2 linked regions of the Azoarcus olearius genome follow. The protein of the gene in region 2 interacts with the protein of the main gene of each other region in a pairwise test. Links are inferred from orthologs where the notes say so. Each region holds a gene or a part of one and is shown on either strand. Other genes may lie near its edges. The genes, in order: tsaE and rlmB.

Region 1 (3,024 bases), 380 kb from region 2 along the record:
CACTTGCGGACGCCAGCCGCGCGGACGGGTGCGGCGCGGCTCAGCCAACCCCGTGTTGCGCCAGCGCCCAGGCCACGTGCTCGCGCACCAGCGCGGATTCGTCGTCGGCGCGGCTGCGCAGCGCGGCGATCACTTCCGGCGTCGCGGGCGCATTGCCCAGCGCCACCGCGATGTTGCGCAGCCAGCGTTCGTGGCCGATGCGGTGGATCGCGCTGCCGGCCGTGCGGGTAGCGAAATCCTCCGCGGACCAAGCGAACAGCTCGCACAGCGTCGCCTCGTCCAGCCGGTGGCGCGGCGCGAAATCCGGCTCGGCGCTGAGCTGCGCGAAGCGGTTCCACGGACAGGCAAGCTGGCAGTCGTCGCAGCCGTAGATGCGATTGCCGAGCAGGGGGCGCAGCGCCTCCGGGATCGCGCCTTGCAACTCGATCGTCAGGTAGGAAATGCAGCGCCGCGCGTCCACCTGGTAGGGTGCAACGATGGCGCCGGTGGGACAGGCGCCGATGCAGGCGCTGCAACTGCCGCAGTGGGGCTGCACCGGGGCATCCACCGGCAGCGGCAGGTCGGTGAACAATTCGCCCAGGAAAAACCACGAGCCGGTGCGGTCGAGCAGCAGCGTGTGCTTGCCGCGCCAGCCGGCGCCGCTGCGGCTCGCCAGCTCCACCTCCAGCACCGGCGCGGAATCCACGAACACGCGATAGCCGTGCGGCACTTCCGCCGCGATACGGTCGGCCAGCTGCTGCAGGCGCTTGCGCAATACCTTGTGGTAGTCGCGCCCGAGCGCATAGCGCGACACATAGGCGCGGGCCGGATCATTCAGCGCGGCGCGGGCATCGGCCGCATCGGGCAGATAATCCATGCGCGCGCTGATCACCCGCAGGGTGCCCGGCAGCAGTTCGGCCGGACGCGCGCGCTTGAGCCCGTGGCGCGCCATATAATCCATCTCGCCGTGAAAACCGGCCGCCAGCCAGTCCATCAGGCCCGGTTCCGCATCCGCGAGGTCCACCCCGCCGATCGTCACCGCGCTGAAGCCCAGGGCCTTGCCCCATTCGCGGATGCGCTGCACCAGCCCGGCCAGGTGTTCCGCGTCCGCCCCTGTCACCGAGAGGTTTCCATGATCAGCATCGTTCACGCCGCCCATGATAGCGAGGCGCAGCTGGACTTGCCCGCCGAAGCGGACACGCTGGCGCTCGGCGCCGCGCTGGCCGGGGTGGTGCGCGCGGGCCTGCATGTCTGGCTGCAGGGCGACCTCGGCAGCGGCAAGACCACCCTCACCCGCGGGCTGCTGCGTGCGCTCGGTCACGAGGGCAAGGTGAAAAGCCCCACCTACACCTTGATTGAACCTTACGCTCTTTCTAGATTAGACTTATATCACTTTGATTTTTATCGCTTCAATGCGCCCGAAGAATACCTGGATGCGGGGCTGGACGAATACTTCGCCGGAGATGGCGTGTGCATCGTCGAATGGCCGGACAAGGCCCTGCCCTACCTCCCTGCGCCCGACCTCGAACTGCGCCTCGACCGCGCAGGCGAAGGCCGTCGCGCAAGCATCACGGCGCACAGCGAGCCGGGGCGAACATGCGTGATCGAACTGACCAGCCTGCTGCGCCAGGGGCGGACGACGCCGCCCGCCTGAACGACAGCGACGACCTCCCCGCACCGCGCCGCCGGCTCAGCCGCCGCGAGCTGCTCAAGTTCTCCGGCGCCGCGCTGACGCTGCTGGTCACCCGCACCGGCCATGCCGCCGCGAGCCTGCTCGCGGTGCGCGTCTGGCCCGCCGAGGAATACACCCGCATCACGCTCGAAGGCACCGCCGAGCCGCGCTTCACCCACATGCTGGTGAAGGACCCGGAACGCCTGGTGGTCGATCTCGAAGGCGTCGAACTCAACAGCGTGCTGCAGTCGCTGCCCTCCAAGGTGCTCGACAGCGACCCCTACATCCGCCTGATCCGCGCCGGGCAGAACCGCCCGGGCGTGGTGCGCGTGGTGATCGAACTCAAGGCCGAGATCAACCCGCAGGTATTCACGCTGCAGCCGGTGGGAGACTACCGCCACCGCCTGGTGCTCGACCTCTACCCCACCCAGCCGGCCGATCCGCTGCTGGCGCTGATCCAGAAGCCGTCGCCGATGGATGCCGCCGCGGGCGACAGTGGCAGCGGCAGCGGCGCCCAGCAGCCGACGCGCGACACCCGCCCGGCGACCCCGCAGCAGGATGCGCAACAGACCGCGCGCCGCAACGCGCCCAAGGTCAACCGCCTGTTCACCGTCGTGCTCGACCCCGGCCACGGCGGCGAAGACCCGGGCGCCGTGGGCCGCGCCGGCAGCTACGAGAAAAACGTCACGCTGTCGATCGGCCGCCGCCTCAAGCGCAAGATCGACGCCGACCCCAACATGCGCGCGGTGCTCACCCGCGACGACGACTTCTTCGTGCCGCTGGCCCAGCGCGTCACCCGCGCGCGCAAGGTGCAGGCCGACCTCTTCGTCTCCATCCACGCCGATGCCTTCGTGCGCCCCGAGGCGCGCGGCAGTTCGGTGTTCGTGCTGTCCGAAAGCGGCGCCTCCAGCTCGGCCGCGCGCTGGCTGGCGCAGAAGGAAAACGACGCCGACCTCATCGGCGGCGTCAATCTCGCCAAGCAGGACGGCCACCTCGCCCGCACCCTGCTCGATCTCTCGCAGACCGCCACCATCAACGACAGCCTCAAGCTCGGCAAGGCGGTGCTGTCCGAACTCGGCGACATCAACACCCTGCACAAGGCCCATGTCGAACAGGCCGGCTTCGCGGTGCTGAAGGCGCCGGACATCCCGTCCATCCTGGTCGAGACCGCCTTCATCAGCAATCCCGAAGAAGAGCGCCGCCTCAACGACGACGCCTACCAGGACAAGATGGCCGACGCCATCCTGCGCGGCATCAAGCGCTACTTCGAAGAAAACCCGCCCAATCCGCGCGTGAAGGTGGCCCAGCTCGGCTGAGCCGGGTTCCACCCTCGCGGGCGTTTCACGACCGTGCGGGGCCGGCGCCGAAGGCCC
Region 2 (3,311 bases):
GCTTCCGGCGCGGCCGGCGCGCCTGCCGGTGCCGTCACACCGGCGCGCTCCACCAGTGCCGACAGCGCCGCCGGCGGCAGCACATCCGGTCCGCCGGCGGCCTCGAGGGTGTCGAGCAACGCGGCGTGCTCGGCGAGTTCGGTGCGCGCGGCAGCCAGCGTGTTCTCGCACAGCTGCAGCAGCGCGTTGGTGGCGCAATCCTCCACCTGGCGCATCACGTCGATGCGCGCGGTGGCGCAGTCGAACCAGCGCTGGCTGGTGTCGTCCACCGGGCGCCCGGCGGGCGTCGTCGTGGCGATGCGGCGCATGCGCTCCAGTTCGGCGATCTCCGGCGCGACCTGGGCGTTGCGCCAGATCGTGCGCAGCGTGGGATCGGCGAACTCGATGAAGAGCTGGAAGCAGCGCTCCTGCGCCTCGATGAGGTGCAGCATGCGCTGCTGCTCGCCGGCCTCGAAGCGCCCGGCGGCCAACGCGGCGGCACCGACCGCGCGCTCCTGCCCGGCCAGCTCCTTGCCCTGCATGAAATTGAACAGCGACACCAGCGCACGCGAAATCGCCGGGTCGACCGCGGTGTCCGCGGCCTCGAACACCACCGCCAGCAACCCGGCGATCAGTTCGCTGAACGAATGCGTGGCCTGCTCCGGCCCCAGGCGCAGCCCTTCGATCTGTTCGCGCAGCGCCGGCAGGGCGTTGAGCGCGTGCAGCACGTAGGCGATACGGCTGAAAAGACGCATGCCGCCGGCCATGCGTGCGGAATCCGTGGCGAGGCGGTCGAACAGGTCGCGCACCTGGATCTCGACCGCCTCGGTGGCGGCAACCTGTTCGCTGCGCTTGTCGGCGAAACGGCTGCCGCGCGAGGCCAGGAACACATTGGAAGCGCCACGCTCCTTCTGCAGCATGTGCACCAGCTCGCTGACACCCTTGACCAGGCCGCAGGTCACTTCGAGCTGCTCCAGCCCGTGGATCTCGCAGCGCTTGGCCGCGACCAGGAAACCCAGCGCGGACTTCATCGCTTCTCTCCTTGCTTCAGCATCATAGGCAATCCCGGCGCGCGCTCCGGGCGCGTATACGCCCTCGGGCCGGGAACGACAACGGTAACCTTGCGGCCAAGCGTGCATGCAGGTTGCATGCCACCCATAGTGGCCGTGCGTCCCCCCGCCGCCCGCGCGGGGCTTCAGGCGCTAACGTCGGCGCGCTGGCGGCGGGCCTCGAACAGGCAGATGCCGCTCGCCACCGACACGTTGAGGCTTTCGACCGAGCCGTGCATGGGAATCTGCGCCAGCTCGTCGCAGGTGTCGCGGGTCAGGCGGCGCAGACCGTCGCCTTCGGCCCCGAGCACCCATGCGAGCGGGCCGCGCTGGTCCACCTGGTAGACGGATTTCTCCGCCTCGCCGGCCGCGCCCACCACCCACACGCCGGCTTCCTGCATTTCGCGCAGCGCGCGCGCCAGATTCGTCACGGTGATGTAGGGGACCGTGTCGGCCGCACCGCTGGCGACCTTGGCGGCGGTGGCGTTGAGGCCGACCGCGCGGTCCTTGGGTGCGACCACCGCGTGGGCGCCGGCGGCATCTGCCACGCGCAGGCAGGCGCCGAGGTTGTGCGGGTCCTGCACGCCGTCGAGGACCAGGATCAGCGCGTTCTCGTCGAGGTTGTCAAGCACGTCGGCGAGCTTGATCTCACGCCGGGTGGCGTCGATGCGCGCCACCACGCCCTGATGGCGCCGCGTGCCCACCAGTGCGTCGAGCCGCTCGTGTTCGCTCGGCACGATGCGGGTGCCAACCGCCTCCGCAGTCGCGAGGAATTTCTTGACCCGCGCGTCCTTGCGGTCGCCGGACAGATAGACCTCCAGCACCGCCTCGGGCGCGTGGCGGAGCTTGGCCGATACCGCGTGAAAACCGTAGATCAGGCGCGTGGCCGAGGATTCTGCTGGTTTAGCCAATGCGCTTACCCTTCTTTGCTGTTGCCGGCTTGGCGGGCTCCGCCTTGTCGCCGGTTTCGGTTGTCGTGGTGGCCCTGGCCCTGCTGCGCGCAGCGGCCTTCGCGCCCGTTGCCGCGCCGGCGGCTACGGCTGCCGGCGCCTTGGCCTTCGCGCCTTTCTTGGTAGTCAGTGCCTTCGGCGTCGGCGCGTCCTCCGCATCGGGCCGGGCCGCGGCGGTCGTCTTCGGCGCGGCACGCTTGCGCGGCGCCGCCCCGGCGGAGGGCGCTTGTTCTGTCGCCGGTGCCTCCGCCGGCGCAGCAGGCTTGGCGGCACGCGTCCTGGTCGCAGGCTTCGCCTTCGCCTCGGGTACCGGCGCGGGCGCCGCAGTCTTGCGACGGGTCTTGGCCGGCGCGGCGGGCTCCGCCGGCACACTTTCGCCTGCCGACGCCACGCCGTCTTCCTGCCCGGCCCGCTTGACCGTCTTCCTGGTCTTCGCCTTGGGCGCCGACTCGGCGACCACCGCGTCCGCCGGCGTCTCCGCCTGGAAAGCAGCCGTGCCGGCCGTCACCGCGGCGGTTTCGGCCACAGCCCCTGCGCTGCGGCGCCGGGTCCGCGTCGCGGAGGCCTTCGCCGGCTCTGCCGCGGCCGTCGGGGTCGCCTCCGCTGCCACCTCGACGACCGGCGCCTTCCGCGCGCGCTTCGTCTTCGCCGCCGCCGTCTGCGGGGGCGGCGATTCTACCGTTTCCGTGGCGCGCTGCGGCGCCTTCTCCACGGCCGGTTTGCGCTTGCGGCCGCCAGCGGGGGCGACGGGAGCAGCGGCGTCCTGCGGCACCTCGACGAGCGCTTCGGTTGCAGGGGCGGCTGCCTTTCGCGCCGGTTTGGCAAGCAGCGGCCCCTCGACCAGGCGGAAGTCGATCTTGTTGGTTTCCATATCGACCCGCACCAGTTGCACACGCACCCGATCGGACAGGCGGAACTGCTTGCCGGTACGCTCGCCCAGCATCGCGTGGCGGGCTTCGTCGTAGTGGAAATAATCGGCGCCGAGTTCGGACACATGCAGCAGGCCTTCGATGAAGATGCCATCGAGCGCGACGAACAGGCCGAAGGGCACGACCGCCGAGACGCTGCCTTCGAACTCCTCGCCGACCTTGTCCTGCATGTAGTAGCACTTGAGCCAGGCAACAACGTCGCGCGTGGCTTCGTCGGCGCGGCGTTCGGTCGTCGAACAGTGCAGCCCGATGTCGTCCCAGTCGCCCGCGGCGTAGTGCTCGCCGGCGAGCACGGCCTTGATCGCGCGATGCACGAGCAGGTCGGGATAGCGGCGGATCGGCGAGGTGAAGTGGGTGTAGGCCTCGTAGGCGAGGCCGAAGTGCCCGACGTTGTCGGGGCTGTA

Evidence for each region.
Region 1: the proteins of rlmB (region 2) and tsaE interact in binary tests that used the Escherichia coli proteins (3 or more experiments, as listed by UniProt). The link is inferred for Azoarcus olearius from one-to-one orthologs.

Annotation. Positions count from the first base shown.
Region 1 is NZ_CP016210.1:1,422,401-1,425,424, reverse strand. Bases 161-2,872 are described here. They hold tsaE (tRNA (adenosine(37)-N6)-threonylcarbamoyltransferase complex ATPase subunit type 1 TsaE), read left to right. Parts: upstream 161-1,111; coding sequence 1,112-1,633; downstream 1,634-2,872. Other genes in these bases: dqs_RS06675 (N-acetylmuramoyl-L-alanine amidase), read left to right, coding at 1,576-2,872; queG (tRNA epoxyqueuosine(34) reductase QueG), read right to left, coding at 161-1,099. Outside these bases: more of queG, read right to left, coding at 41-160; more of dqs_RS06675, read left to right, coding at 2,873-2,967. UniProt on the Escherichia coli protein: Required for the formation of a threonylcarbamoyl group on adenosine at position 37 (t(6)A37) in tRNAs that read codons beginning with adenine.
Region 2 is NZ_CP016210.1:1,046,942-1,050,252, reverse strand. Bases 58-3,056 are described here. They hold rlmB (23S rRNA (guanosine(2251)-2'-O)-methyltransferase RlmB), read right to left. Parts: upstream 1,940-3,056; coding sequence 1,175-1,939; downstream 58-1,174. Other genes in these bases: rnr (ribonuclease R), read right to left, coding at 1,932-3,056; dqs_RS05000 (nitrate regulatory protein), read right to left, coding at 58-1,010. Outside these bases: more of dqs_RS05000, read right to left, coding at 1-57; more of rnr, read right to left, coding at 3,057-3,311. UniProt on the Escherichia coli protein: Specifically methylates the ribose of guanosine 2251 in 23S rRNA.